DNA from 2 places in the Nissabacter archeti genome. Region 1 is predicted to be linked to the other one. Evidence: predicted binding sites of a transcription regulator. Region 1 holds the regulator's gene; the other holds the start of a gene.
The links. Region 1 encodes PurR, which represses purine synthesis genes. Its sites were predicted from a motif close to CANGCAAACGTTTGCNTG; they were not measured.

Region 1 (14,656 bases):
AAAGAGCCGATGCCGACCAAAAACGTCAACACCATGTGCCCGTTCCTGACACTGGCTTACCGCTATGAAGAAACGCGTAACCAGAGCTGGCTGCCTTACCTGGAAGCCTGGGCCGACTGGGTGATGTACCAGATGCCGCGCACCGAGAAGGGCGGGTTGCAGCATATTGTGTACAACAATGAAAACCATCAGCAGATGTGGGATGACACCCTGATGATGAGCGTGCTGCCGCTGGCAAAAATCGGCAAATTGCTTAACCGGCCTGAGTATGTCGAGGAGGCGAAATACCAGTTTATGCTGCATGTGCAGTACCTGATGGATCGCAAAACCGGCCTCTGGTTCCACGGCTGGACGTTTGAGGGCAACCATAACTTTGCCGAGGCACGCTGGGCGCGCGGCAACAGCTGGCTGACGGTGGCCATCCCGGACTTTATTGAGATGCTGGACCTGCCGGAACAGGACGCCACCCGCCGTTTCCTGCTGCAGGTGCTGGAGAGCCAGATCGCCGCGCTGCAACAGTATCAGGATGCCTCCGGCCTGTGGCATACGCTGATTGACGATCGCGACGCTTATCTGGAAGCGTCCGCCACCGCCGGTTTTGCCTATGGCATCCTGAAAGCGGTGCGCAAACGCTATGTCGGCAAACAGTATGCAGAAATGGGGCTGAAGGCCGCGCAGGGCGTGGTGCGCCATATCAACAGCCAGGGCGAGCTGACGCAGGTTTCCTTTGGGACGGCAATGGGCAACGACCTCGATTTCTACCGGGACATCCCGCTCACCTCCATGCCCTATGGGCAGGCGATGGCGGTGCTCTGCCTCTCAGAATACCTGCGTGTCTACATTTAATGGCCTGAATCCGGGCGAAAAAAAACCGGTCATCTGACCGGTTTTTTTATAGGCATCGTGTTTACAGGCACCGCGTTGATGGCCTCAGTGGGGGACGCGGATCCCGCCTTCGACCCCATGCGGGCTGAATACCACCTGCCAGAGCTGAATATCCCTGGCGCGGAAGGCGCCGGCGCAGGCATTCAGGTAGTAGGTGAACATCCGGTAGAAGCGGTCTGAATAGCGTTCAGCCAGTTGCGGCCACGCCGCCAGGAAGCGTTCATACCACGCCATCAGCGTGCGGTCATAATCCGCGCCGAAGTTATGCCAGTCCTCCATCACAAAGACGCCCTCACTGGCCTGGGCGATATGTTTCACGGACGGCAGGCAACCGTTGGGGAAAATGTATTTGTCGATCCACGGGTCCACCGTCATATCGGTCCTGTTGGCCCCGATGGTGTGCAACAGGAACAGGCCGTCCGGTTTCAGGTTACGCGAGACCACATCGAAATAGGTCTGGTAATTCTTCGGCCCCACATGTTCAAACATGCCGACAGACACAATCCGGTCAAACTGCTGGTCCAGGTCGCGGTAGTCCTGCAACAGGATAGTGACATCCAGCCCCTCGCAGCGCTGCTGGGCGAGTTTCTGCTGTTCGGCAGAGATCGTCACGCCGCTGACCGACACGCCGTAATGGCGCGCGGCAAACGCCGCCAGCCCACCCCAGCCACAGCCGATGTCCAGCAGGGTCATGCCCGGCTTCAGCTGCAACTTCTCGCAGATCATGCGTAATTTGTGCTCCTGTGCCTGCTCAAGCGTTTCCGCTTCCTTCCAGTAGCCACAGGAGTACTGCATGTAGGGGTCCAGCATCAGGGTAAAGAGGTCGTTGCCGAGATCGTAATGCTCTTTGCCGACGATCCAGGCACGTTTCTTGGATTGCAGGTTGGTCAGGCGGGCGGCGGCAATGCGCAGGGTATCTTTCAGGTGGTGCGGGAGCTTCCGTTCCAGCCCGGCGGCAATGACACGGTGGAAGAACATATCCAACCGTTCACACTCCCACCAGCCATCCATATAACTCTCGCCCAGGCCGAGCGAGCCGTCCTGTAACACGCGTTTAAAAAAATCGGGATGATTAACCTTGATATCGAAAGGCCGGGAGCCGTTGATTTCGATATCGGCCATGCTGAGCATCTCATGGGCAATGCGGTACCACTGATTATCCTGGATGCTTAGATCTTCTATACACGATGAACTCATAGCTTCTCCATCACCTTTCTTCTGACTTATACCTGCAAGGAAAAGCAGCGGCAATTTGCAGGCGTATACGAGAATCCGCGGTTACCCGCCGTATCTGATATCCGACTATGAACAGAGGAAAATGCAGGAAGAACCCCGGATCGCCAACAGAGCCCGAGAGCAGGCGACGGAGATGTCATCCTTGATAAAGCGGGCGCTTTCCGCGCGCACCAAACATGCTGTAATAAAAGTTTTGTAAAAGCGTTATTTTTATGGGTTGAAACCGAGTATAAGCGCGCCGGAAACGATACTCAACCGCAAATCGCTTCCGGGCTTAATATTATTTAAGTTATTATTAACTAAGGTAATTATGCCGCCTGGTTACTGTTTTCACGACGGGCGGACGGCAGGTGTCGCTGTGAGGCCACCCCACGTTGCAAGAAAAAGCCCAGGGCCGCTAACCCCACTGTCATTAACATTACCGTCACCGTCGCCATCAGCGGCCGGCTGATAAACGCCGACACTGCCAGGCTGGCCACAAAGCATAATCCGAGTTGCAGCGCGTTCTGTAAGGCGGCGGCCTTACCGGTACTGTGCGGGAAAGGCAGCAAGGCATTAGCCACAATTATGGGATAAAGCGCGCCATTTGCCAAAGCCATCACACAAAAAGGCACCAGCAACGCCGCCAGGCCCGGTTGCGCCAGCAACGCCAGCAAGAACAGCGCCACAATGCTCAGGCCATACCCGGCCAGCAGCCACGGCACCAGGAACTTGCCGTCACGGCGGCTGACCACCATCCGGCAGCCGAACCCGCCCAGCAGGAACGCAAAGGTCTGCGGCACATAGCTCAGGCCGATATCATCCGGGCTGTAACCCATCGCATGCAGGATGAACGGCGACCCGGTCAGCCAGGCGAAAAAACCGGCGGAGCAGGCGGCATACATCAGCACATTGCCGCTGAACACGCGGGAGTTAAGCAGCGTCCACAGGCTGGTTTTCGGTGCGTTGGCCGCACCGGCCGCGGGGGCGGCCGCTTTCAGCCGTAATGTAGGGATCAGCAGCAGCAGCGTTATCGCCAGCAGGGCGAGGAAAATACTGCGCCAGCCGAAATGGTTCAGCAGCCACGCCCCCAGCAGCGGGGCAAGGGCCGGGGAGAGCGCCACCAGCGGCATAATCGTGGCAAAGACTTTTTTGCTCTGCTGGGGGGAGTAACGATCCACCACCAGTGCCTGCCAGCTCACGGCGGCAGAACAGACGCCGATGGCCTGCACAAAGCGCATCAGCCAGAGCTGGTGGGCGTTCGTTACCCACATCATGCCGGCGCACCCGGCCGCAAACAGCAGCAGGCCCAGCACCAGCACCGGTTTACGGCCGATGCGGTCAGAGAGCGGGCCCCAGATCAGCTGGGCGCAGGCGAAGCCGGCCAGAAACAGGCTCAGGCTGGCACTGATGGCATTGGGGGAGAGCGCGAGATCTTCCTGCATCAGCGCAAAGGCGGGCAGGTACATGTCCGTGGCCAAAAAGCCCAGCATACTCAGGACAGCAAGATAGAGCAGGAAAAAGGGGGAACGAGTCATAAGTAATCTCAATATTTTATTCAGAGGCAATACATAAATCCTATATCGTCGCGCACTCTACGGTAGCGTCAGTGGGTTGTGAAACGGTAAAATTTGCACCATGCTGTGAAAAAAATTGAAGGCAGGATATGTGGTCTGAATACTCTCTGGAAGTGATTGATGCCGTGGCACGTACCGGCAGTTTCAGTGCGGCCGCGCAGGAGCTGCACCGCGTGCCTTCTGCTGTCAGTTATACGGTGCGCCAGCTCGAGCAGTGGCTGGCGGTTGAGCTGTTTGAGCGCCGCCACCGGGATGTGGTGATTACCGAAGCCGGGCGGGTGTTTGTGCAGGAGGCGCGGCTGCTTATCAAAAAAATGCAGGCTACACGCCGCCAGTGCCAGCAGGTGGCGAACGGCTGGCGCGGCCAGCTCAGCATTGCCGTGGACCGGATTGTCCGGGCCGACCGTACCCGGCAGTTGGTGCTGGATTTTTACCGGGAATTCCCTGACATGGAACTGCTGATCTCACCCGAAGTGTTTAATGGCGTGTGGGATGCCCTGGCCGACGGGCGGGTGGATGCCGCCATCGGGGCCACGCGTGCCGTGCCGGTGGGCGGCGGTTACCGTTTCCGCGATATGGGGTTTATGCCGTGGCACTGTGTGGTCAGCCGGGGGCATCCGCTGGCGCAGCAGGCGGGGCCGCTGACGGACGATCAGCTGCGGCCCTATCCGGCACTGTGCCAGGAAGACACCTCGCGCAGCCTGCCGAAACGCGATACCTGGACGCTCGACAACCAGCGGCGGCTGGTGGTGCCGGACTGGACCAGCGCGCTGGATTGCCTGCTGGCCGGGTTATGTGTCGGCATGATCCCGGCGCACATGGCGCAACCGCTGATTGACCGCGGTGACCTTACCGTGCTGACGCTGCACCAGCCATTCCCGGACAGCGCCTGTTGCCTGACCTGGGCGCAGGAGAAATCGTCACCGGCGTTGGTATGGTTGCTGGATTATCTGGGGGAGAGTGACACGCTGAACCGCGAGTGGTTACGTGGATGAAACGCAGCGCGGGTAAAAAGCTGGGCGGGTAAAAGGTGGCGCGGGTAAACGCCGGGGGCGGGCTGGATGCCCCCGGCTCACGGATTACCGGCGGTAATCGCGGTACGGGCCGTCTGCCACGGAACGGCGTTCGACCAGTTTCGGGTGGACTTCAATGGTCTGCGGGTCTTCACGCTTGCTGGTGATGCGATCCAGCAGCATGGCAAAGGCGTTCTCGCCCAGGCGCTCTTTGGGCTGGTGGATGGTGGTCAGCGCCGGGGAGAAGTAACGCGCGTTGCGCACGTTGTCATAACCGATCACGGAGACGTCCTGCGGCACACGCAGGCCCAGCTCATCGGCGGCGCAAATCGCGCCCATCGCCATGATGTCGCCGCCGCAGAACACCGCCGTCGGGCGCTGTTTCTGGGTCAGGATCTGGTGCATCGCCTTATAACCTGATTCCGGCTCAAAATCGCCCTGAACCACCCACTCTTCGCGTACCGGAATATTGGCCTCTTCCATCGCCTTCAGGAAGCCCTGATGCCGCCCGCCGCCGGTATTGCGCGACAACTGGCCGGGGATAATGCCGATGTCGCGGTGGCCGCGTTCAATCAGGTAACGCCCGGCCAGATAACCGCCCTCAAAGGCGTTATCAATAATCGAGTCGGTAAAATCGCTGCGCGCCGAGCCCCAGTCCATCACCACCATCGGGATGTTGCGGTACTCTTCCAGCATGCCGATCAGCTGGTCGGGGTATTCAGAGCACATCACCAGCAGCCCATCGACACGCTTTTGCGCCAGCATCGCCAGGTAAGCCTGTTGTTTGTCGAGGTTGTTATGGGAATTACACAGGATAAGCGTATAGCCTTTGCTGTAGCAGCTGTTCTCTACCGCCTCAATCACTTCAGCGAAGTAGGGCGCTTCGCTGGAGGTCGCCAGCAGGCCAATCGATTTTGTATGGTTGACCTTCAGGCTGCGCGCGACGGCGCTCGGCGAATAGTGTAATTCCTTAATGGCAGCCCAGACTGCCGCCTTAGTCTCTTCAGCGACAAAACGTGTTTTATTAATGACGTGTGACACGGTAGTCGTGGATACGCCGGCACGTCTGGCGACATCTTTAATCGTTGCCATGGAAAGAATGACTCCTGATAGTACGTGTTACAGCACGTAACTATTATGTTAATCGTTTGCCTGCGTTTATTCTCCTGCCCGCTGAAAGAATTGCAGTGGATTCTGGGGGGAAGGAGCGGTCATCTTCGCTGAACTAAGCGGTGGGGCATCGCAGCCGGCCGGGTACGCAGTGCGTAAACCGCGAATTTTCACTCATTATGGTGAAAAGGGAAAGAGGAAAATTGTGCCGTACACCCCGAAAGTGTTTAGGAATTTCTTTAAATAGTGTGAGAATAGGGTCGGCACACTAAGTGTGTGGTTTTCTTGTGGTTCACCAAGGAGAGAATAATGGACAGTGATTTGAAAATGTCGCTTTTGACCACTGTGGGCGCGCTGACAGTGATTTTACTCTTCAGCTTTACCGCCATCCTGCACTGAGGCTGGCCGGGCTGATAAAAAAACGCCGGAGATCCGGCGTTTTTTACGGGTGCGCTTTACTCAGCGGATGGTTTTTGGCGTCATCACCCGGCGGGCGCCGACGTAATGATCCTGCCAGTAATCATTGTCCAGGAAACTGATGCGGATATCCTCACCGGTACGCGGTGACTGGATAAACTTGCCGTTGCCGAGGTAAACCCCCACATGGTCAGCGGCACCGCGGTTATTGATGCGGAAGAACACCAGATCGCCGGTTTCCAGCTCACCACGTTTGACCGGTGCAGCATCGCGCAGGTGGTACATCTCATTGGCGGTGCGCGGCATACGGATTTTCATGACGTCTTTATAGGCGTAATAGACCAGGCCGCTGCAATCAAACCCGGTATTGGGTGAGGTACCGCCCCAGCGGTAAGGCTTGCCGACCTGGTTCATCAGCTTGGCCATCGCAGTCTGCTTGGCATGCTGGTAGCGTTTTTTATGCGCCGGGCTGAGGGTCAGCGGTTTGCTGAGCTGGGCCAGTTCCTGCGCGTCCGCGCCTTTGGTGCGGTGGCGGCCATACCCTTTTTTGTACCCTTTCTTTGGCGGGGTGACCTTGACCAGCCGGGTCGAGGCCGTTTTACGGCTTTTGCCGCTTTTGGTGGTGACGTTAACCACCCGTGACTTTTCCGTCCCGGTGCTTTTCTTTTTGGCACTGGTTTTCACCGGCTTTCGCTTTTTGCGCTCATCCGTTTTGGCTTCGCTGACATGGCTTTTACGCTGTTCAGCAGAAACACGGGCGTGCGGCGACGCATGTGCCAGATTCATAAACAGTTGTGTCAACAACAGGACAAAAAGCGTGACGATTAAACGCATAGTAACGCTACCAAAAGTGGCCCCGGAAAGAACGTCAAAGGAGGCTCAGTATTCCTGAAACCTGCCGTACAAAAAAGCACGAAACGCATCGATTCTAATTCATATTGTCAGAAAACGTTAATAGCTTTTTTCACAAATGAAAAAACAGTGCCGTTTGCTGCTATTTTATTCTCTGCTCAACGGGTTAGCGTGCAAAAGTGCCCGCGGAACGGCCCGGTTTTACAGGTGAAAAGCCCCGCTTAAAAATGTTATTCTCAATGAATGTTTATTGATTACGGGCAGCCACGCCCCCGCGCGTTGGCCGGGTTAGGGGAAAAACCCTGTAAAAAATGGCGTTTTTATCCCATAGCTGCCATCGTTACAATAGACCCAGTGCCGATTTGACGTGACGCATAACAGCCAGCTTATGGCGTGAGGAAGCAAGACAATGACGACGACGATTGATAAAATTCAGGCCCAGATCACTGAAAACCCGATCCTGCTCTACATGAAAGGCTCACCGAAGCTGCCGAGCTGCGGCTTCTCCGCTCAGGCGGTACAGGCGCTGTCAGCCTGCGGCGAGCGTTTTGCCTACGTGGACATCCTGCAAAACCCGGACATCCGCGCAGAGCTGCCGAAATATGCCAACTGGCCGACGTTCCCGCAGCTGTGGGTAGACGGCGAGCTGGTAGGCGGCTGTGACATCATTCTGGAGATGTACCAGCGTGGTGAATTGCAGCAGCTGATCAAAGAGACGGCTGAAAAGCACAAGTCTCAGGAAGATCAGCAGTAACCGGGCCGGGCGGGCAACCGCCTGTCAGGTAAAAAAAGGCGGCCTCAGGGCCGCCTTTTTTATGGGTAAAAGCAAGTTGCCGGAAGGGCAGGCCCTCAGGCATCCGCCTCCGGTGCCTCTTCCGGCGTGGCCAGCGGCCAGCCGCCCAGCCGTTTCCAGCGGTTGACCAGCTCGCAGAACAGCAGCGCCGTCTGTTCGGTGTCATAAATCGCGGAGTGCGCCTGGGTGCTGTCAAACTCAATGCCGGCGGTGATACAGGCTTTGGCCAGCACCGTCTGCCCCAGCACCAGCCCGCTCAGCGCCGCGGTGTCAAAGGTGGCAAACGGGTGGAACGGGTTGCGCTTCAGCCCGGCGCGTTCGGCAGCAGCCATCAGGAAGCTGTGATCAAAGGTGGCGTTGTGCGCCACAATAATCGCCCGGTTACAGTTCTGCTCTTTCATGCCTTTGCGCACCGCTTTGAAAATCGCGTGCAGCGCATCATATTCACTGACGGCCCCCCGCAGCGGGTTATGCGGGTCAATGCCGTTGAACGCCAGCGCTTCAGGTTGCAGCAGTGCCCCCTCAAACGGCTCAACATGGAAGTGCAGGGTTTCATCACGCATCAGCCAGCCGTCGCTGTCCATACGCAGGGTTACCGCGGCAATCTCCAGCAGGGCGTCGGTGCGGGCGCTGAAACCGGCGGTTTCAACATCAATAACGACGGGGTAAAACCCGCGGAAGCGGCCACTCAGGGCGTTGAGATCACTTTTATCAGCCATCAGTTTCTTATCTTGTCCGAATTCAGCGCGCATTATGGCAAATTTTTGCAGCGGATGCAGGCGGGGAACGTCCGGAAGGGGAGAAACGGGTGCGGAGCCGCACCCGTCAGGGGAAAATCAGTTGCCCAGGCCGTGGCCGGCGTGGCTGTTTTCGATCAGTTCAATTTTGTAACCGTCTGGATCTTCAACAAAGGCGATCACGGTAGTGCCGCCTTTTACCGGGCCGGCCTCACGCGTGACGTTACCGCCTGCGTTGCGGATCTGGTCGCAGGTTGCGGCCACGTCATCCACGCCCAGCGCGATATGGCCGTACGCGGTGCCCATCTCATAGCTCTCTACGCCCCAGTTGTACGTCAGCTCAATCACCGCGCCTTCGCTCTCGTCGGTGTAACCCACAAACGCCAGGGAGTATTTGTATTCGGTATTTTCACTGGAACGCAGCAGACGCATGCCTAATACCTTGGTGTAGAAGTCGATGGAGCGTTGCAGGTCACCGACGCGAAGCATGGTATGGAGTAAGCGCATATTGTCCTCTGATAACAAGTTAGGGCACGGCAGCCCGGTTTGCGGCGCTGAAACCGCGCCGGGATTGCCGTACCATTAAGGTAAAAACAGTTAAGTATAGCCTCCGCAGGCGAATAAATTCAATGTGATGCAAAAACAGCGCCTGCGTGGCAGGGGCCGCTTACAGCGTCGGGTAATCGGTATAGCCTTCCGCACCGCCGCCGTAGAACAGCTCGGTACGCTGGGCATTCAGGGCCGCGCCCTGACGGAAGCGTTCAGCCAGATCCGGGTTGGCGATGTAGTCACGGCCAAAGGCCACGGCGTCAATATACCCTTTGGCGATCAGCGTCTCCGCTTTCTCCTGCGTATAGCCACCGGCCCCGATAATGACCCCCTGATAACGGGCGCGCACCGCGTCACGGAACGTCTCAGTGTAAGAGGCACCGCCGACCCAGTCCGGCTCAGAGATATGCAGATAGGCCAGCTTACGCGTATTCAGCTGCTCGATCAGGTACAGCGCGTCTTCAATTTCATTCTCCCCGTTCCCCAGCCCGCTGACGGTGCCCAGCGGGGAAATACGGATACCCACGCGATCGGCCCCGGCTTCTGCCACCGCGGCATCGACCACTTCCAGCGTCAGGCGGATACGGTTTTCCACGCTGCCGCCATACTGGTCGGTACGCTGGTTCGATTCCGGCGAAATGAACTGATGCAGCAGGTAACCGTGAGCGGCGTGCAGCTCCAGATAGTCGAAACCGGCTTCAACCGCATTGGCCGCCGCCTGGCGGAAATCGTTGATAATGCCTGGGATCTCGTCAGTCTCCAGTGCGCGCGGCACCGGGCAGTCAACGCGCACCGGCTGGCCGGCCTCATCACGCAGGGTGGTGCGGGTGTTCACCGGCAGGGCCGACGGGGCGACCGGCAACTGCTTGCCCGGTTGCAGCTCAGGGTGTGAAATCCGCCCGACGTGCCACAACTGCACCGCCATATGGCCCTGTTGCGCATGCACCCGTTCAACGATCTTTTTCCAGGCCGCAATCTGTTCCGGCGTGTGCAGGCCGGGTGCGCCGGCATAGCCTTTGCCCTGGAAGGAAATCTGGGTCGCTTCGGAGATGATAAGCCCGGCACCGGCACGCTGGGCGTAGTACTCGCCCATCAGGTCAGTCGGGATGTCGCCAGGCTCAATGCTGCGCAGACGGGTCAGCGGGGCCATAAACACGCGGTTCGGCAGAGTCTGTTTGCCGACGGTCAGCGGCGTAAAAAGTGTGCTCATCATATCTCCAAATATCTTGCCTGTTGTCAGCGCACACTATGCAAGGGCAGGGCGGCGGCAGATTGTTTAAATGTGCGAAGCCCGGCAGCGCTGTATAAGATCCAGATCCGGCTGGTACTCGTGCGTCTGCACATCCATCAGTCCCAGCATCATCGGGAACAGGTTGTCCTGGGAGATATCATCGTTGGCGGCGATACGGTTAAGGCACCGGCGATCGATACCGTAACTTTTCTCATATTGAGGGGACATCCAGATCAGGAACGGAATATGGGTTTGTTGCGACGGCGCAAACAGATAGGGCGTGCCGTGCAGGTACATGCCGTTTTCACCCAGCGATTCGCCATGATCTGAAAGGTAAACCATGACGGTATTGAATTTATCGCTGTGCTGTTGCAGCAATTTGATGGTGTCATCCAGCATCGCATCGGTATAGAGCAGCGTGTTGTTGTAGGTATTCACCAGTTTTTCATGATCGCAATCCTGGATCTGGTTGCTGTCACAGGTTGGCGTGAACGTGCGGAACTGCGCCGGGTAGCGCTGGTAATAGGCCGGGCCGTGGCTGCCAATCTGGTGCAGCACGACCACACTGTCCTCCTTCAGGCCGTCAATATACTGGTCGAGGCGGGAGAGCAACGCGCCGTCGCGGCAGAGGTCGCCCCGGCAATCCTCCTGCAATTTAAGCTGGGTCACATCCTGGTGCGGTACCCGGTCGCAGGCCCCTTTGCAACCGCCGTCGTTTTCACGCCACAGCACATGAATCCCGGCATGTTTCATCACATCCAGTAACCCCTCCTGGTGGCTGGCCAGGGCGGCGTCATAGTGACGGCGCGGCATATTGGAAAACATGCAGGGCACAGAAATTGCGGTTTCCGTGCCGCAGGAGGTGGCATGGCGGAAATAGCTGACCCCCTCTTTTGCCAGGCGCGGGTTGGTGGGTTTTTCATAACCGCCCAGCGAGAAGTTTTCAGCCCGTGCCGTTTCGCCGACCACCAGCACCACCAGCGTTTTCTTCGGTTGGGACAAGATCAGCGGGCCTTTGTGGGCATCTGTGCCGATAGGGATCAGCGGGAGATTTTCGGCAAAATAGCGGTGGTGGGCAAACGCAATCGTGCCGCTGACATAGCTGGTGGGGGCCAGCATTTTGACGATTGACCGGTTATTGCGGAACAGCGACGCGTAATCCTTATAGAAAAAAGCGGCAATCAACAGAATCACCACCCCTGACGCCAGGATATTGGCGGCCCGCAGCCCCAGCATGTACCACCATGGGCGGTCGTTGCGCACCTTAACCAGCCCGATCACCAGCGCCGGCAACACACCGGCGCCCAGCAGCCACAGCAGCAGTTGGGGCGTCAGCAGCGCGGTGGCCTCCTGCGGCGTGGTCTCAAAGGCGTTCTGCATCATATTGCCGTCAATCACCACCCCATAGCTGAACATAAAATAGTTTGCCGCCGCACCACACAGCAGCAAAACAATCGCCAGCGGTTTACGGAGATAGGGCAGTGCCAGCAGGCTGAAAAGGATGTTCAATGCCAGGAACAGAACCAGCGGTAGGCTCAGGGCGAACAGCACATCATGCAGCCGGCTGAAGGTGATTAATGACCAGGCTTTATGCAGAAACAGCGCATTTTGAAACAGCAGGAAGGCCAGTGCCGTCAGCAGCACAAAGCTCAGGGAATTACAGTGCAACGATCGCAGGGTACGCATCAGAATAGAAAAATCCGTCCGAAAGGAATAGGCACAAGGTATCAGGTGAAACTTAAGAGAACCTTAAACAGTCCGGCAACAATTCTTTTACGAGTAACGGGCGGCCGTTTGCGTCACAGCCCGGCACAAGGGCCTATGCCCCCGCCATGAGGTGCAGGTGTCCATCATAAGCCTTCATGAATCAGGGGAGCGACACCCACCGTACCGGGGCGCGATGCCTTGCCAGCCGCGGCGATAGCGTCTTCAATTAAAGGCATCGTCTTTTTATTCGCCCGCCGTATCGCCTGTTGGCGTGAGGCGTGGGAGGTTTTATGGCCGAACAGCTGGAGTTTTTTGACATACCCAGCCCCTGCCGCGGCATCTGCCAGATGGATGCCCGTGGTTTCTGCCGGGGGTGCCTGCGCAGCCGGGAGGAGCGTTTTGGCTGGATAAGCATGAGCGATGCGCAGAAGCGGCACGTCCTTTACCTGTGCCGCCAGCGTTTTCTGCGGCAACAGCGGCTGGCGCGGAAAACCGACGATCCCCCGCCGGAACAACCCTCTCTGTTCTGATCTGCTTTTTCTTGCGAGGCAGTACGCAAAGCGGCGCACTGCCGTCGAGTCCGGCCGGGCAATTGTGTATGCTTGGCTCCTTACTTTCTGAGGATGCCGTTATTTGAGGATGTTGTTATGGACTCACGTTGTCAGATCTCTCCGCAAGGCCCTGAATTTTCGCCGCTCATTGCCGGTTATTGGCGGTTAATGGAGTGGGGGATGCGCCCGCAGGAGCTGCTGGCTTTTATGGAGCAGCATAGTGAACTGGGCATCACCACCGTTGACCATGCGGATATTTACGGTGACTACCAGTGTGAAGCGGCTTTTGGTGAGGCGCTGCGCCTGAAACCGTCACTGCGTGAAAAGCTGGAGCTGGTGAGCAAATGCGGCATCGCCACCACGGCCAAACCGGAACATGCCCTCGGCCACTACATCACTGACCGGGCGCACATTCTGGCCAGCGCGGAGCAGTCGCTGAAAAACCTGCATACCGATTACCTTGACCTGCTGCTGATCCACCGGCCGGACCCGCTGATGGAAGCAGATGAGGTGGCCGAAGCCTTCACGGCGCTGCACAGCAGCGGCAAGGTGCGCCATTTTGGTGTCTCCAATTTTACCCCGGCACAATTCAGCCTGTTGCAGTCACGCCTGCCGTTTATGCTGGCGACTAACCAGGTGGAAATCTCGCCGCTGAACCAGACGGTGACGCTAGACGGCACGCTCGACCAATGCCAGCAGCTGCGCATCCGGCCGATGGCGTGGTCATGCCTGGGGGGCGGGCGGTTGTTTACCGAACCGCGTTACCAGCCGTTGCGGGAGGAGCTGGAGGCGATCGCCGGCGAAATCGGTGCGCAAACCCTGGAGCAGGTGGTGTATGCCTGGATCCTGCGCCTGCCCAGCCAACCGTTACCGATCCTCGGTACCGGGAAAATTGAGCGGATGCGGGACGCCTGGGCCGCGCTTTCCCTGACGCTCAGCCGTCAGCAATGGTTCCGCATCCGCAAGGCTGCGCTGGGGTATGACGTTCCCTGATTAAAAGGGTGACCGCGGTCACAAGACCGCGGGCTGCCCCCCGGCAAGCAATGCGCCGGCAGGGAAATAAGCGAAGCGGCGGCACGGAAACAGCAGGGTTGCCTATACTCAGGGTTCTGAATCAACAGGCACTGGAGGCAGCATGAAATCTCTTTCCGGCGTAGCATTGGCCGCCATCATGGTATGTGGCGCGGCACAGGCCGCCAGCAAAGATGTGACGATGAACCTGGTTTCGGCAGAGGGCGAGGCGAAACCGATCGGAACCATAACCATCAGTGAGACGCAATACGGCCTGCTGTTTACGCCAAAACTGACCTCCCTGCCGCCGGGCGTGCATGGTTTTCATGTCCATCAGAACGGCAGTTGTGACGCGGGCATGAAAGACGGGAAAAAAGTGGCGGCACAGGCAGCGGGTGATCACTTTGATCCGGGCAGCACCGGTAAACATCTGGGGCCGTATCAGGAAGGCCACCTGGGCGACCTGCCGGTGCTGTTTGTGCATGACGATGGCTCATCCAGCGATCAGGTGCTGGCACCACGCCTGAAAAAGCTGTCAGAGATCGACAATAAAGCGCTGATGATCCATGCCGGTGGCGATAACCACGCCGACATGCCGATGCCGCTGGGTGGCGGAGGCGGCCGGATCGCCTGCGGGGTAATATAAACCTGTGGGGTAATAGGAAGAAGAGAGTTTCCCCCGGTGTAATACGTCAGAACCGGCCTGCCTGTCAGGCCGGTTCTGATGCGCAGGTGCCTGGTGCCGGTACAGCCGGCCATTGCGGGACAGCGAGCAGGCCGGCCACCGGCGCACCCTGGCAAGGCCCCGTTCAGCCGTTGCGCAGGGAAGAACACGCCATCACGTAGGCGCGGTAATTTATTCAGATGCCCTGCAACATCCAGGTACCCTGCAACATCCAGATGCCCTGTAACGGGGGCGGGATTTTACCGCGAATAAGGCCATAAACACCCACCTGCAAAAATTGCCACGACCCAGATCAAAAGTATGCAGACTATTTTAATATCTTA
Region 2 (14,656 bases), on a different contig from region 1:
GCCGCTGAAGTGCCGGAAGGCCCGCACGTAGTGACCTCAGGCACCGCCAGCGTGGATGCCACCCCGGACATCGCCACCCTGGCCATTGAGGTCAACGTCTCCTCAAAAGATGCCGCGACGGCCAAACAGCAGGCTGACGCGAAAGTGGCCGAGTATTTCTCATTCCTGCAAAAAAACGGCATTGATAAAAAAGACATCAACGCCGCCAACCTGCGCACCCAGCCGGAATATACCTACCTGAAAGATGGCGGCTCTGAGCTGAAAGGTTACCGTGCATCCCGCCAGGTGCAGGTCACCCTGCGCCAGCTGGACAAGCTGAATGATCTGCTGGACGGCGCGCTGAAATCAGGCCTGAATGAGATCCGTGCCGTAGAACTGGGTGTTGCCAACCCGGAAACCTATCGCAATGAGGCGCGCCAGAAGGCGATTGATAATGCCACCCAGCAGGCCGGTGCGCTGGCTGAGGGCTTCAAAGCCAAACTGGGGCCGGTGTTCAGCATTCGTTACCATGTGGCCAACTACCAGCCGATGCCGGTGATGCGGATGTACAAAACGGCGGAAGCCGCGCCGCAGAACGACGCCGCCCAAACCTATGACCAGCAGACCATTCACTTTGATGATCAGGTGGATGTGGTGTTTGAGCTACAGCGCCCGTAATCCCGTCATCGCGTATGATGATAATGTAACGGCCCTGTGGGGCCGTTTTTAATCCTGCCGTAAAACCTGATGGCCGTGGGCAATCAGCGCATCCGTGACTTTACGCATCATCCGGCTCTCCGGCGCGAAACGGTGCCAGAACAGCATCCGCCGCTGGAACAGGCCGGGCGTCAGGTCAATCAGTTCACCGCTCTCCAGCTCACGTTCAATCTGCAAATGCGGGATCATGCAGCAGGTGGTGCCCTGGCGCGCCAGTTGCACAAAGGCTTCCGACGAGTTCACGATGTGGCAGGGCACGCTGCCGGGGGAGAGGTCAAAATTCTGCTGCAAAAAGGCCTGATGCATATCATCAAGGTGGTCGAATGCCACTGCCGGGGCTTTCAACAGCGCATTACGCGTAACGCCGTTCGGGAAATAGCGATCGGCAAAGGCTTTTGAGGCCACAAACAGGTAGTCCAGCGCCCCGAGCTGGTCCACCAGGCAGCTCGGCAAGGGCTGCGGCTGGATACTGACCGCGCCGACCACTTCCCCACGGCGCAGGCGCTCCTGGGTGCGGGTTTCATCTTCCACCTGTAAATTCAGGCGGATCGGCGAATCGGCCAGCACCGGCTTCAGCGCCGGCAGCAGCCAGGTCGCCAGGCTGTCGGCGTTGACCGCCAGCGACAGCAGCAACGGCGAGTCACTGCCGGTGTCGTTGCCCAGCCACTCCTCCTCCAGCAACTCCACCTGATGCAGCAGCGCCAGCAGTTTTTGCCCCTGTTCGGTCGGGCGCGGCGGCACGGTGCGCACCAGCAGCGGCTGGCCGAACAGGTTTTCCAGCTGTTTGATGCGTTGGGAAACCGCCGATTGTGTGATGCAAAGTTTCTGAGCGGCGCGTTCAAAGCCGCGCTCACGGATCACCGCGTCCAGCGCCTGCAACGTTCGGTAGTCTGGGCGTTTCATTGGAAATCTGTCCCCTGAAGTCGTTGTATTAGCGCACTATGCCACAATTTTGCCGCGCTGCGGGGGCAAAATCACCGTGCTGCCCCGGCATAACTGTGATCCCCCGCCGTGGATTGCACGCCCTTTTCAGCAGCGCTTGCTCTATAATACGCACACGTTTTCGCAGCGGGAGCAATGAACTTACTATGACGCAGGATGAACTGAAAAAAGCGGTCGGATGGGCAGCACTTGATTACGTTACGCCGGGCACCATCGTCGGGGTCGGCACCGGCTCCACGGCGGCGCATTTTATTGACGCGCTTGGCTCCATCAAACATCAGATTGACGGTGCGGTCTCCAGCTCTGACGCCTCCACCGCCAAACTCAAAAGCCTCGGCATTCCGGTGTTTGACTGCAATGACGTCGACAGCCTGGACATCTACGTCGACGGGGCTGACGAGATCAACGGCCATATGCAGATGATCAAAGGCGGCGGTGCCGCGCTGACGCGTGAGAAGATCATCGCGGCGATTGCGCGCAAATTTATCTGCATCGTCGATGCCTCCAAGCAGGTGGATGTGCTGGGCAACTTTCCGCTGCCGGTGGAAGTGATCCCGATGGCGCGCGCTTATGTGGCGCGTGAGCTGGTGAAACTGGGCGGCCAGCCGGAGTACCGTCAGGGCGTGGTCACTGACAACGGCAATATCATCCTGGATGTGCGCAACCTCACCATCCTTGACCCGGTGGCACTGGAAAACAGCATCAATAACATCGCAGGCGTGGTGACGGTGGGGCTGTTTGCCAACCGCGGCGCGGATGTGGCGCTGGTCGGCACCAAAGACGGTGTGAAGACGGTAAAATAAGCGCCCGATCTGCCCTGGCCGCCGGGGCAGGTTAACCGGCCGGGCCGGTGGGCCAACAGGGCAGGGCGCTGCCTGCGCGGCTTGCCGGCACCCGGCGGCAGGTGAATGGGCCATAGCCGGCGCTTATGACCGGTCATATTTTTTACGCTGAAATATCTTTTCTTCTCAGGCGTAAATTTGGTGACATATATCACAATCCCCGGTTTGAATTTCCTAACATTCTGGCGCTTTTCGCTTCCCCAGCATTTTTCCCCAAAAACGCCCGGCGCCGGTGCGCCTTATGCTGAGCCACCCGCAATCGTTTGTATTGCCGCCCGCTGAATATTTGTTATGTTGAAGCGGCGCTGCTGCACAAGATTGCACGACAGCCATTTCTGAAGTCTGAAAAAATAGGGTCGGGTCATGGCAAAAGTATCACTGGAGAAGGACAGAATTAAGTTTCTGTTAGTGGAAGGGGTCCATCAGAGCACCGTTGAAAACCTGCGTGCTGCCGGATATACCAATATCGAATACCACAAAGGCGCGCTGGATACCGAGGCGCTGAAAGCGTCCATCCGCGATGCGCACTTTGTCGGCATCCGCTCGCGTACCCAGCTTACCGAAGAGGTGTTTGCGGCGGCAGAAAAGCTGGTGGCAGTCGGCTGTTTCTGCATCGGCACCAACCAGGTTGACCTGAACGCCGCCACCAAACGCGGCATTCCGGTGTTCAACGCGCCTTTCTCCAATACCCGATCCGTAGCCGAAATGGTGCTTGGCGAACTGCTGCTGATGATGCGCGGCATCCCGGCGGCCAACGCCAAAGCGCACCGCGGCGTCTGGCATAAACTGGCCGTCGGCTCGTTTGAAGCGCGCGGCAAACGCCTCGGCATCATCGGTTACGGCCACATCGGTATGCAGCTTGGCGTACTGGCCGAAGGGCTGGGGATGCAGGTCTATTTCTATGACATCGAGAACAAGCTGCCGCTCGGCAACGCCCAGCAGGTACGCCACCTCTCGGAACTGCTGAACATGAGCGATGTGGTGTCGCTGCATGTGCCGGAAACGCCGTCCACGCAGAATATGATGGGCGTGGAAGAGTTCAAACTGATGAAGCCGGGCGCAATCCTGATCAACGCCTCACGCGGCACGGTCGTGGACATCCCGGCGCTGTGTGACGCGCTTTCAAGCAAACACCTGTCCGGCGCGGCGATTGACGTCTTCCCGGAAGAACCGGCCACCAACAGCGATCCGTTCAACTCCCCGCTGTGCGAGTTCGACAACGTGATCCTGACGCCGCACATCGGCGGTTCTACCCAGGAAGCGCAGGAAAATATCGGTTCCGAAGTGGCCGGCAAGCTGGCGAAATACTCTGACAACGGCTCTACGCTGTCGGCGGTCAACTTCCCGGAAGTGTCGCTGCCGAGCCACGGGGCCAATGCCCGCCGTTTGCTGCACATCCATGAAAACCGCCCGGGCGTGCTGACGCGCATCAACCAGATCTTTGCAGAGCAGGGCATCAACATTGCCGCGCAGTACCTGCAAACCAGCCCGGAAATCGGCTATGTGGTGATTGACGTCGAAAGCGACAGCGCAGACGGCGCCAACACCGCGCTGCAAATGATGAAAGCGATCCCCGGCACGATTCGCGCCCGTCTGCTTTACTGACCGGTTGCTGCAGAGAAACGGGTGCCTCAGGCACCCGTTTTTTTATGCCTGCCGCTCACCAGCGCCACAGCTTGCCGGGGGTGATAATCTCCGGCAACGGCACATCCCAGGCTTCAGCAGGGATGCTCTCTACCTGCTGGCAGTCATGCGCCAGCCCAATCGGGTAAGGCCCATGAGTGCGCCAGTGTGCCAGCGTACGGTCATAAAACCCGCCGCCCATGCCCAGCCGCTGGCCGCTGTCATCAAACGCCACCAGCGGCGTCAAAATTACGTCAAGCTGCGGCAACGGCAGAATATGGCGCACGTCCAGCCTTGGTTCAGGAATGCGCAGGCGATTGGGAATCAGCTCTGTGTCCGGTTGGTAGTCCAGAAACAGCAGGTGGCCGGGCGAAAAAGGGTGCAAAACCGGCAGCACGACGCGTTTGCCCAGTGACCAGAGCCGCTCAATCGTGGGGCGGGTCGGCAGTTCGCCGTCAAAAGAGAGGAAAATCGCCACGCTGTGCGCCGCCTGGATACGCGGATGGCCGGCAACCTGGTGGGCCGCCTGATGGGCGGCCTGCTGCTGCTGTCCGGGTGTCAGGGCACGGCGGCGCTGACGGACTTCCGTGCGCAGATGCTGGCGTAACAAGGCAATATCAGGGGGTTGTGCTGGAAAGTCTGTTTTCATAGGGGAAACCGTGTCCATACGGGAAAACGGGTCGGTGTAAACAGAACGGGCAACAGGGTGCTGCCGGGTAAAGAAGGGAATCTCCGAGATGCCGCCGCAGGCTGTAACCCTTGAACCCTTGGTTCAAGGTGAACGCAGCGTCGTAACTTTAAGGCTTCTCGGACGGACCGAGCATGCTCACCAATTACGGATCGCCACATTCTTGTGGTATGAAATATCGGCTCAGGGGACTGGCCCGCTGACGAACACCTCAGAGAAATTTTTTACTCGCTGCTGACTCTAAAGATCTTACATTTAAAAATCAACTGCTTAAGTATTCATTTTTTGCTTCATTGCGCCGTTAACAGCACATTTTTTTCGAAACACCGTGATGGCCGGTTATTCGAAGGGGGCACCCTGACGTTCAGAAATGCGACCCTGTTCAAGCAGCGCCTGTTCGATGGTCTGTTGCAACATCCGGATGCGCTGTTCCATATTGGCGGCATAGTCACGCGTTTTCAAGCGTTCTTGCGCCAGTTCGTGACACACGTTCAGTGCCGCGATGAAAACCAGTTGTTCTGTATTTGTGACTCTAGTGCGAACTTTCAGATCTTGCAACCGCTGGTTCAGATCTTCTGCGGCCAGATTCAACGCATCTTGTTGCTCTGGCGGGCAGTTTACCCGTAATGAGCGACCAAAAATTTGAATATCTACCGGTTGTGCAGCCATGCCACCTTCCTGCCTCAATTTCCGCGTCCGCTTACCGCACCGGTTAAAGCGGGCGCCACTATATATACCTCAATACCAAGATACAACCCCTTTCCAACGGGGAATTCCCCTGGACCGCAGCGCCTACTCTACTAAGCTGTCAGGGATAATCAACCCTTAACCGGGTCTCTGCTAATCTGGTACAGCGACGGATCTTGGTGGTAGCATACCATGAACTTATCCTGCCAACGATGACCAATACGTATGTCGATACATAATCCTTACCCTACTTATGATGCCGTTAATCAGGCACTCCGCCAGCAGGCGGTCGCACTCACGGCCGCAGAGATGCACGGCCTGGTCAGCGGTTTGCTGTGTGGCGGTAACCGTGATGCCAGCTGGCAGACGCTGGTACATGACCTCACCAACGAGGGCATCGCCTTCCCGCAGGCGCTGAATGCGCCGTTGCAGGCGCTCTATCAGGTGACGCGTGACACGCTGGAAGATGACGGTTTCGAATTCCGTATGCTGATGCCGGATGACGAAGCCAGCGTCTTTGACCGGGCGGATGCGCTCTCCGGCTGGGTTAACCACTTCCTGCTCGGCCTCGGCGTGATGCAGCCGAAGCTCTCCCAGGTCAAGGACGAAGTGGGCGAGGCGATTGACGACCTGCGCAACATCGCCCAGCTGGGATATGAGGAAGATGAGGATCAGGAAGAACTGGAGCAGTCGCTGGAAGAGGTAGTGGAATACGTGCGCGTCGCGGCGATCCTCTGCCATGCGGAATTTGCTGAACCGGGCCCCACTGCGCCGGAAGTGCGCAAGCCTACGCTGCACTGAGCCGCCGTGCCCCGGTAAATAACAGGTTGTTAACGCAGAGTTTAAGGAGAAGGTGATGACCCAGCAGGAGTTTCAGAATCGCCGCCAGGCACTTCTGGCAAAAATGGCCCCGGCCAGTGCCGCGCTGATTTTTGCTGCCCCGGAAGCCGCCCGCAACGCGGACAGCGACTACCCGTACCGCCAGGACAGCGATTTCTGGTATCTCACCGGCTTTAATGAACCGGAAGCGGTGCTGATCCTGATTAAAAGCGATGACACCCACAACCACAGCGTGCTGTTTAACCGGGTGCGTGACCTGACGGCAGAGATCTGGTTCGGCCGCCGTCTGGGGCAGGAGGCGGCCCCGGCCAAACTGGGGGTGGATCGCGCCCTGCCGTTTGATGAGATCGGCACGCAACTGCACCTGCTGCTGAACGGGCTGGATGTGGTCTACCATGCGCAGGGCCACTATGCCTACGCCGATACCCTGGTGTTCGGCGCGCTGGAAAAACTGCGCAACGGCGCGCGGCAGAACCTCGCCGCCCCGGCGACGATCACCGACTGGCGGCCGTGGCTGCATGAGATGCGGCTGTTCAAATCGCCGGAAGAGATTGCCGTCATGCGCCGCGCCGGGGAGATCACGGCGCTGGCGCATACCCGTGCGATGGAGCGCTGCCGCCCCGGCATGTTTGAGTATCAGCTGGAGGGCGAAATCCAGCATGAATTCACCCGCCACGGCGCGCGCTTCCCGGCTTACAACACCATTGTCGGCAGCGGCGAGAATGCCTGCATCCTGCACTACACCGAAAACGAGTGTGAAATGCAGGACGGCGATCTGGTGCTGATCGACGCCGGGTGCGAATACCGCAGCTACGCGGGGGACATCACCCGCACCTTCCCGGTCAACGGCAAATTTACCCCGGCCCAGCGCGCCGTCTATGACATCGTGCTGGCGGCCGAATACAAGGCGCTGGAACTCTACCGCCCCGGCACCAGTATGCTGGAAGTGACGCAGGCGGTGGCGCGGGTGATGATCGACGGGCTGGTGCGGCTCGGCATCCTGCACGGTGAGACAGAGCAACTGCTGGCGGAAAAAGCTTACCGCCCGTTCTTTATGCATGGCCTGTCACACTGGCTGGGGCTGGACGTGCATGACGTAGGCCACTACGGCACCGACCGCGACCGCGTGCTGGAACCGGGGATGGTGCTGACCGTGGAGCCGGGGCTGTATATTGCGCCGGACGCCAATGTCCCGGCTGAATACCGCGGCATCGGCGTGCGGATTGAGGATGACATCCTGATCACCGCTGACGGCAACGAGATCCTGACCGGCGGCGTGGTGAAAGAAGCCGACGAGATTGAGGCGCTGATGGCGGCGGCACGGTAAGCGTATGAGCATGATTATTGTAGGCGGCGGTATGGTCGGGGCCACGCTGGCACTGGCCGTTTCCGCCCTGACCCAGGGCAAGGTGCGGGTGGATCTGGTCGAGGCGGCGTTGCCGGAAGACCGGAAGCACCCCGGCTTTGATGCGCGGGCGATTGCCCTGGCGCAAGGCACCTGCCGCCAGCTGGCGCGCATCGGCATCTGGCCCGCCCTGCGTGACTGCGCCACGCCGATCACCCATGTGCACGTCAGTGACCGCGGCCATGCGGGGCTGGTGAACCTGCACGCGCAGGATTTCCACGTCACCGAACTCGGCAACGTGGTGGAGCTGCATGACGCCGGGCGGCGGCTGTTTGCGCTGCTGCGTAAGGCACCGGGCGTGCATCTGCACTGCCCGGCGAAAGTCGTCAATGTGGACCGGCAAATCGGGCATGCCGGTGTCACGCTGGATACCGGCGAAACCCTGACCGCCCAGTTGCTGGTGGCGGCGGACGGCTCCCACTCGGCGCTGGCCCGCGCCTGCCAGGTACAGTGGCAGGTGAGCGACTACCCGCAGATCGCGGTGATCGCCAACGTCACTACCGCGGAATTGCCGCAAGGGCGGGCGTTTGAACGCTTTACCGAATACGGGCCGCTGGCGCTGCTGCCGATGTCACAGGGGCGCAGCTCGCTGGTCTGGTGCCATCCGCGTGAGCGGCAGGCGGAGGTCAGCAACTGGAATGAGGCGGACTTTATCAGCCAACTGCAACAGGCGTTTGGCTGGCGGCTCGGCAAAATCCTTAAAGCCGGCCAGCGGGAGATTTACCCGCTGCACCTGCGCACCGCGCACAGCCACATCAGCCACCGCCTGGCACTGGCAGGCAATGCGGCGCAAACCCTGCACCCGATTGCCGGGCAGGGCTTTAACCTCGGCCTGCGGGATGTCATGACGCTGGCGGAAACCGTGGCCGATGCCGCCGCACAGGGGCAGGATGTGGGCAGCGGGGCGGTGCTCAGCGCGTACCAGGCGCGCCGCCGGCCCGATCAGCAGGCCACCGTCGGGGTGACGGACGGCCTGATTCACCTTTTCGCCAACCGTTACGCGCCGCTGGCAGCCGGGCGTAACCTTGGTTTGATGGCAATGGAACAGACTCCACTGCTGCGCGACGCCTTTGCCCGCCGGACCCTGGGATGGGTGGCGCGCTGAGGCCAACAGGAAACTCATTATGCAATCTTTTGATGTGGTCATTGCCGGTGGCGGCATGGTTGGGCTGGCACTGGCGTGCAGCCTGCACGGCAGCGGGCTGCGTATTGCGGTGCTGGAGCACCAGCCGCAGCAGGAGACGCCGCTGACGGCGGAACACTCGGTGCGTGTTTCGGCGATTAACGCCGCCAGTGAGCGCCTGCTGCAACATATCGGCGTCTGGGACGAGATCACCGCACGCCGCGCCAGCCCCTATGCCGGGATGGAAGTGTGGGATCATGACAGTTTCGGCCGGATCGCGTTCCGTGCTGATGATTACGGGTATGCCCATCTGGGGCATATTATTGAGAACCCGGTGCTGCAACAGGCGCTGTGGCAGCGCGCCGCCTCGCTCTCTGAGGTGACGATGCTGGCCCCGGCGCAGCTGAAAAGCGTGGCCTGGGGTGAAAACGAAGCCTTTATCACGCTGGAAGATGGCCGGATGCTGACCGCCCGGCTGGTGGTCGGTGCGGACGGTGCCAACTCCTGGCTGCGCCGCCACGCGGATATCCCGCTGACCTTCTGGGACTACGGCCACACCGCGCTGGTCGCCACCATCCGCACCGAGGAGCCGCATCAGGGCGTGGCGCGGCAGGTATTCCACGGCGACGGCATCCTGGCGTTCCTGCCGTTCTCAGACCCGCACCTCTGCTCGATTGTCTGGTCACTGCCGCCGGATGACGCAGCAAGGCTGGCCGCGCTGGATGAAGCCGCGTTCAACCGCGAGCTGGCGATGCAGTTTGACCTGCGCCTGGGCCTGTGCCGGGTCGAGGGCGAACGCCACACCTTCCCGCTGACCGGCCGTTACGCCCGCAGTTTTGCCGGCCACCGGCTGGCGCTGATTGGCGACGCAGCGCACACCGTGCACCCGCTGGCCGGGCAGGGGGTCAACCTAGGCTTTATGGATGCCGCCGAGCTGTCGGCTGAAATCCGCCGCCTGCAAAAGCAGGGCAAAGATTTCGGCCAGCATCTCTACCTGAAGCGTTATGAGCGCCGCCGCAAACACAGCGCCGCGCTGATGCTGGCGGGGATGCAAGGGTTCCGCGATCTGTTTGCCGGGCAGAACCCGGCGAAAAAGCTGCTGCGTGATCTCGGCCTGACGCTGGCAGACAGCCTGCCGGGCGTGAAACCGCGTCTGGTGCGCCAGGCGATGGGCTTAAACGATCTGCCTGACTGGCTTAATCCCCCGGCCTGAGGGGGATAACCGGCGGCAAACGCCTCTGTTTGCCGCCTGATACTGACTTTTCCCCCGGTTTTCCTGCTGTTCCTTCATTGGCCTCCTCTGACCTGACCGCCATGCCCCAAAACAGGGCAGGCTGCCGCGCGTTTGAAATATTCTAATTTCACTCCCTGTTTCGCATTAGTTTATTTTATCCGATGACCGGAATCTGTTTGTCGTATTTCAGGCTCTGAGCCTCTTTTTGTTATGGAATATCGTATGAACTGCGGGCGGATTGTTAATTATGTGCCGTGCACCGCAGTTTTTCAGTGGAATATTCTGCACGATAAGGCCGCACTTTTTTGGTGCCCGTCAGAATCCGGCCTATTTCAGCTTATGGAACAGCACCCGGTTCGGTGATAAGTTCAGCAAAAGGATAACGATTGCGTCGCTATACTTTTGCTGACGGGATTGATTAAAAAACCACCGGAATGATCGGCACAATCACATATCAGCAGGCAATGAGGGAAACATGGCAAAGCAGACCCCGCTCTATGATCAACACGTCGCGTGCGGCGCGCGCATGGTGGATTTCCACGGCTGGATGATGCCGCTGCACTACGGCTCACAGCTCGATGAACACCACGCCGTGCGTCAGGACGCCGGGATGTTTGACGTCTCGCACATGACGATTGTGGATGTGAACGGCGCACGCACCCGCGAATTCCTGCGTCACCTGCTGGCCAATGACGTTGCCAAACTGACCCAGCCGGGCAAAGCGCTCTACACCGGGATGCTGAACGCCTCCGGCGGGGTGATTGATGATTTGATCGTCTACTTCCTGGCGGAAGACACCTTCCGGCTGGTGGTGAACTCCGCGACGCGGGAAAAAGACCTGGCGTGGATCACCGAACACGCCGCGCCCTATGGCGTGGCCCTGAGTGAACGTGACGATCTGGCGCTGATTGCGGTGCAAGGCCCGCAGGCCAAAGAGCGCGCCGGCACACTGTTTACCGACGCACAACGTCAGGCGGTAGACGGCATGAAACCGTTCTTCGGCGTACAGGCCGAAGATCTGTTTATCGCCACCACCGGCTACACCGGCGAAGCGGGTTATGAGATCGCCCTGCCTAATGAAAAAGCCGCCGACTTCTGGCAGCAATTGCTGGCGGCCGGGGTGAAACCGGCGGGCCTCGGCGCGCGTGACACGCTGCGGCTGGAAGCGGGCATGAACCTCTACGGCCAGGAGATGGACGAAGGCGTCTCACCGCTGGCGGCCAACATGGGCTGGACCATCGCCTGGCAACCGGAAGATCGTGATTTCATCGGCCGTGAAGCGCTGGAGAAGCAGCGCGAGCAGGGCACGGAGCAATTGGTCGGCCTGGTAATGACGGAAAAAGGCGTATTGCGTAACGGCCTGCCGGTGCACTTTATCGATGAAGCCGGTAATACCCAGCAGGGCATCATCACCAGCGGCTCCTTCTCCCCGACGCTGGGCTTCAGCATTGCGCTGGCCCGCGTCCCGGCCGGTATCGGCGACCACGCGATTGTGCAAATCCGTAACCGCGAAATGCCGGTACGGGTGACGAAACCTATTTTTGTGCGGGCCGGAAAACCGGTCGCGCAGTAACTCATTATTTTAAAGGAGAAGGCCCGATGAGCAATGTGCCAACCGAACTGAAATATGCGAGCTCCCACGAATGGGTGCGTGACGAAGGCAACGGCGTTTATTGCGTCGGCATTACCGAGCACGCCCAGGAGTTGCTGGGCGACATGGTATTTGTTGACCTGCCGGAAGTGGGCCGTGAGGTCACCGCCGGTGAAGATTGCGCGGTGGCGGAATCGGTCAAGGCCGCCTCTGACATCTACGCGCCGATCGGCGGTGAAATTGTTGAGGTGAACGGCGAGCTGGATGGCTCCCCGGAGCTGGTCAACAGCGAACCCTACGCCGCCGGTTGGCTGTTTAAAATCAAGGCGGCTGGCCCGTCCGAGCTGGGGAACCTGCTGGACGCTGCCGCCTACCAGAGCAGCATTGACGAATAATCCCCGCAGCCCGGCCCCGCGCCGGGCATGATCCGCCGCCCGTGCCCGACCCGATGCATGATTTCAGGAATCTGTAGCAATGACCCAGACTCTCAGCCAACTTGAACACCGCACGGCGTTTGTTGAACGCCATATCGGCCCTTCCGACGCCCAGCAGCAACAGATGCTGGACGCCGTGGGCGCTTCCTCGCTGTCGGCCCTGATCCAACAGATTGTCCCGGCGGATATCCAGTTGCCGGGGCCGCCGGCGGTGGGCGAGGCCGCCACCGAGCATCAGGCGCTGGCGGAGCTGAAAGCGATGGCAGCACAGAACCAGCGCTACAAAACCTACATCGGCATGGGCTACAGCGCGGTGCTGACGCCGCCGGTTATCCTGCGCAACATGCTGGAAAACCCCGGCTGGTACACCGCGTACACGCCTTATCAGCCGGAAGTGTCGCAGGGGCGGCTGGAAGCGCTGCTGAATTTCCAGCAGGTCACGCAGGATCTCACCGGGCTGGATCTCGCCTCCGCCTCGCTGCTGGATGAAGCCACCGCCGCCGCCGAAGCGATGGCGATGGCGAAGCGCGCCAGCAAACTCAAACAGGCCAACCGCTTCTTTGTGGCGGATGACGTCCACCCGCAAACGCTGGATGTGGTGCGTACCCGCGCCGAAACCTTCGGCTTTGACATCATCATCGATCGCGCAGAAAACGTGCTGGATCTGGATGGCGTGTTCGGCGTGCTGCTGCAACAGGCGGGCACCACCGGCGAGCTGCATGACTACAGCGCGCTGATGGCAGAACTGAAAAAACGCAACATCATCACCGCCGTGGCGGCGGACATCATGGCGCTGGTGATGCTGGCCGCGCCGGGCGCGCAGGGCGCGGACATCGTGTTCGGCTCCGCCCAGCGTTTCGGCGTGCCGATGGGTTACGGCGGCCCACATGCCGCGTTCTTCGCCTGCCGCGATGAATTCAAACGCTCCATGCCGGGGCGCATTATCGGCGTCTCGCGTGATGCCGCCGGCAACACCGCGCTGCGCATGGCGATGCAGACGCGTGAACAACATATCCGCCGCGAGAAAGCCAACTCCAACATCTGCACCTCGCAGGTGCTGCTGGCGAACATCGCCAGTTTGTATGCGGTGTTCCACGGCCCGGAAGGGCTGAAACGCATCGCCGGGCGCATCCACCGCCTCACGGACATCCTGGCCGCCGGGCTGAAGCAGGGCGGGCTGACGCTGCGCCACACCAGCTGGTTCGACACCCTGACCGTCGAGGTGCAGGACAAAGCCGCCGTGCTGGCACGCGCGCTGAGTTTCGGCATCAACCTGCGCACCGACATCCACGGCGCGGTCGGCATCACGCTGGACGAAGCCACCCGCCGCGAGGATGTGCAAGCCCTGCTGGCGGTACTGCTGGGGGACGATCACGGGCTGGATGTGGACCAGCTGGACCGTGCCGTCAGCCAGGACAGCGCCTCAATCCCGGCCGCGCTGTTGCGCCGTGACCCGATCCTCACCCACCCGGTGTTTAACCGTTACCACAGCGAAACCGAGATGATGCGTTACATGCACCGTCTGGAGAAAAAGGATCTGGCGCTGAACCAGGCGATGATCCCGCTCGGCTCCTGCACCATGAAGCTCAACGCCGCAGCGGAGATGATCCCAATCACCTGGCCGGAATTCGCGGAACTGCACCCGTTCTGCCCGCCGGAGCAGGCGGCAGGTTATCAGCAGATGATCGGCCAGCTGTCACAGTGGCTGGTGCAGCTCACCGGTTATGACGCGCTCTGTATGCAGCCGAACTCCGGCGCCCAGGGGGAATACGCCGGTCTGCTGGCGATCCGCCACTACCACGAGAGCCGCAACCAGGGCGAACGTAACCTCTGCCTGATCCCAAGCTCCGCCCACGGCACCAACCCGGCGTCGGCGCAGATGGCGGGCATGGAGGTTGTGGTGGTCGCCTGTGACAAACAGGGCAACATCGACCTGAATGACCTGCGGGAGAAGGCGGCGCGTGCCGGTGACCAGCTCTCCTGCATCATGGTGACTTACCCGTCCACCCACGGTGTGTATGAGGAAACCATCCGCGAAGTGTGCCGGATCGTGCATCAGTACGGCGGGCAGGTTTACCTCGACGGGGCGAATATGAACGCGCAGGTCGGCATCACCACGCCGGGTTACATCGGCGCGGACGTGTCGCACCTTAACCTGCATAAAACCTTCTGCATCCCGCACGGCGGCGGCGGGCCGGGCATGGGGCCAATCGGCGTGAAAGCGCACCTCGCCCCGTTCGTGCCGGGCCACAGCGTGGTGGCGATTGACGGCGTACTCACGCAAAACGGGGCGGTCTCCGCCGCGCCGTTCGGCAGCGCCTCGATTTTGCCGATCAGCTGGATGTACATCCGCATGATGGGCGCAGAAGGGCTGAAGCAGGCCAGCCAGGTGGCGATCCTTAACGCCAACTACATTGCCACCCGGCTGAAAGAGGCCTACCCGGTGCTCTACACCGGCCGCGACGGCCGGGTGGCGCACGAATGCATCCTCGACATCCGCCCGCTGAAAGAGGCCACCGGCATCAGCGAAATGGACATCGCCAAACGCCTG

Region 2: a site for PurR is predicted at 2,733-2,750, ahead of serA (phosphoglycerate dehydrogenase). Genes of this name have one in related genera too.

Annotation. Positions count from the first base shown of each region.
Region 1 covers NZ_JAERKB010000009.1:110,888-125,543, forward strand. The annotation lists gene bglB (beta-galactosidase BglB) at 1-846, shown strand, start outside; gene cfa (cyclopropane fatty acyl phospholipid synthase) at 931-2,082, opposite strand; gene punC (purine nucleoside transporter PunC) at 2,430-3,638, opposite strand; gene punR (DNA-binding transcriptional activator PunR) at 3,767-4,672, shown strand; gene purR (HTH-type transcriptional repressor PurR) at 4,757-5,782, opposite strand; gene cydH (cytochrome bd-I oxidase subunit CydH) at 6,110-6,199, shown strand; gene JK232_RS14315 (C40 family peptidase) at 6,260-7,051, opposite strand; gene JK232_RS14320 (Grx4 family monothiol glutaredoxin) at 7,479-7,823, shown strand; gene rnt (ribonuclease T) at 7,919-8,614, opposite strand; gene gloA (lactoylglutathione lyase) at 8,699-9,106, opposite strand; gene nemA (alkene reductase) at 9,267-10,358, opposite strand; gene eptA (phosphoethanolamine transferase EptA) at 10,425-12,065, opposite strand; gene JK232_RS14345 (DUF1289 domain-containing protein) at 12,377-12,616, shown strand; gene JK232_RS14350 (aldo/keto reductase) at 12,734-13,630, shown strand; gene sodC (superoxide dismutase family protein) at 13,773-14,294, shown strand.
Region 2 covers NZ_JAERKB010000018.1:52,449-67,104, reverse strand. The annotation lists gene JK232_RS20910 (oxidative stress defense protein) at 1-657, shown strand, start outside; gene JK232_RS20905 (LysR family transcriptional regulator ArgP) at 706-1,599, opposite strand; gene rpiA (ribose-5-phosphate isomerase RpiA) at 1,785-2,441, shown strand; gene serA (phosphoglycerate dehydrogenase) at 2,844-4,085, shown strand; gene JK232_RS20890 (5-formyltetrahydrofolate cyclo-ligase) at 4,141-4,752, opposite strand; RNA gene ssrS (6S RNA) at 4,829-5,012, opposite strand; gene zapA (cell division protein ZapA) at 5,131-5,460, opposite strand; gene JK232_RS20875 (YecA/YgfB family protein) at 5,704-6,279, shown strand; gene pepP (Xaa-Pro aminopeptidase) at 6,335-7,645, shown strand; gene ubiH (2-octaprenyl-6-methoxyphenyl hydroxylase) at 7,650-8,828, shown strand; gene ubiI (FAD-dependent 2-octaprenylphenol hydroxylase) at 8,848-10,059, shown strand; gene gcvT (glycine cleavage system aminomethyltransferase GcvT) at 10,556-11,653, shown strand; gene gcvH (glycine cleavage system protein GcvH) at 11,680-12,066, shown strand; gene gcvP (aminomethyl-transferring glycine dehydrogenase) at 12,146-14,656, shown strand, end outside.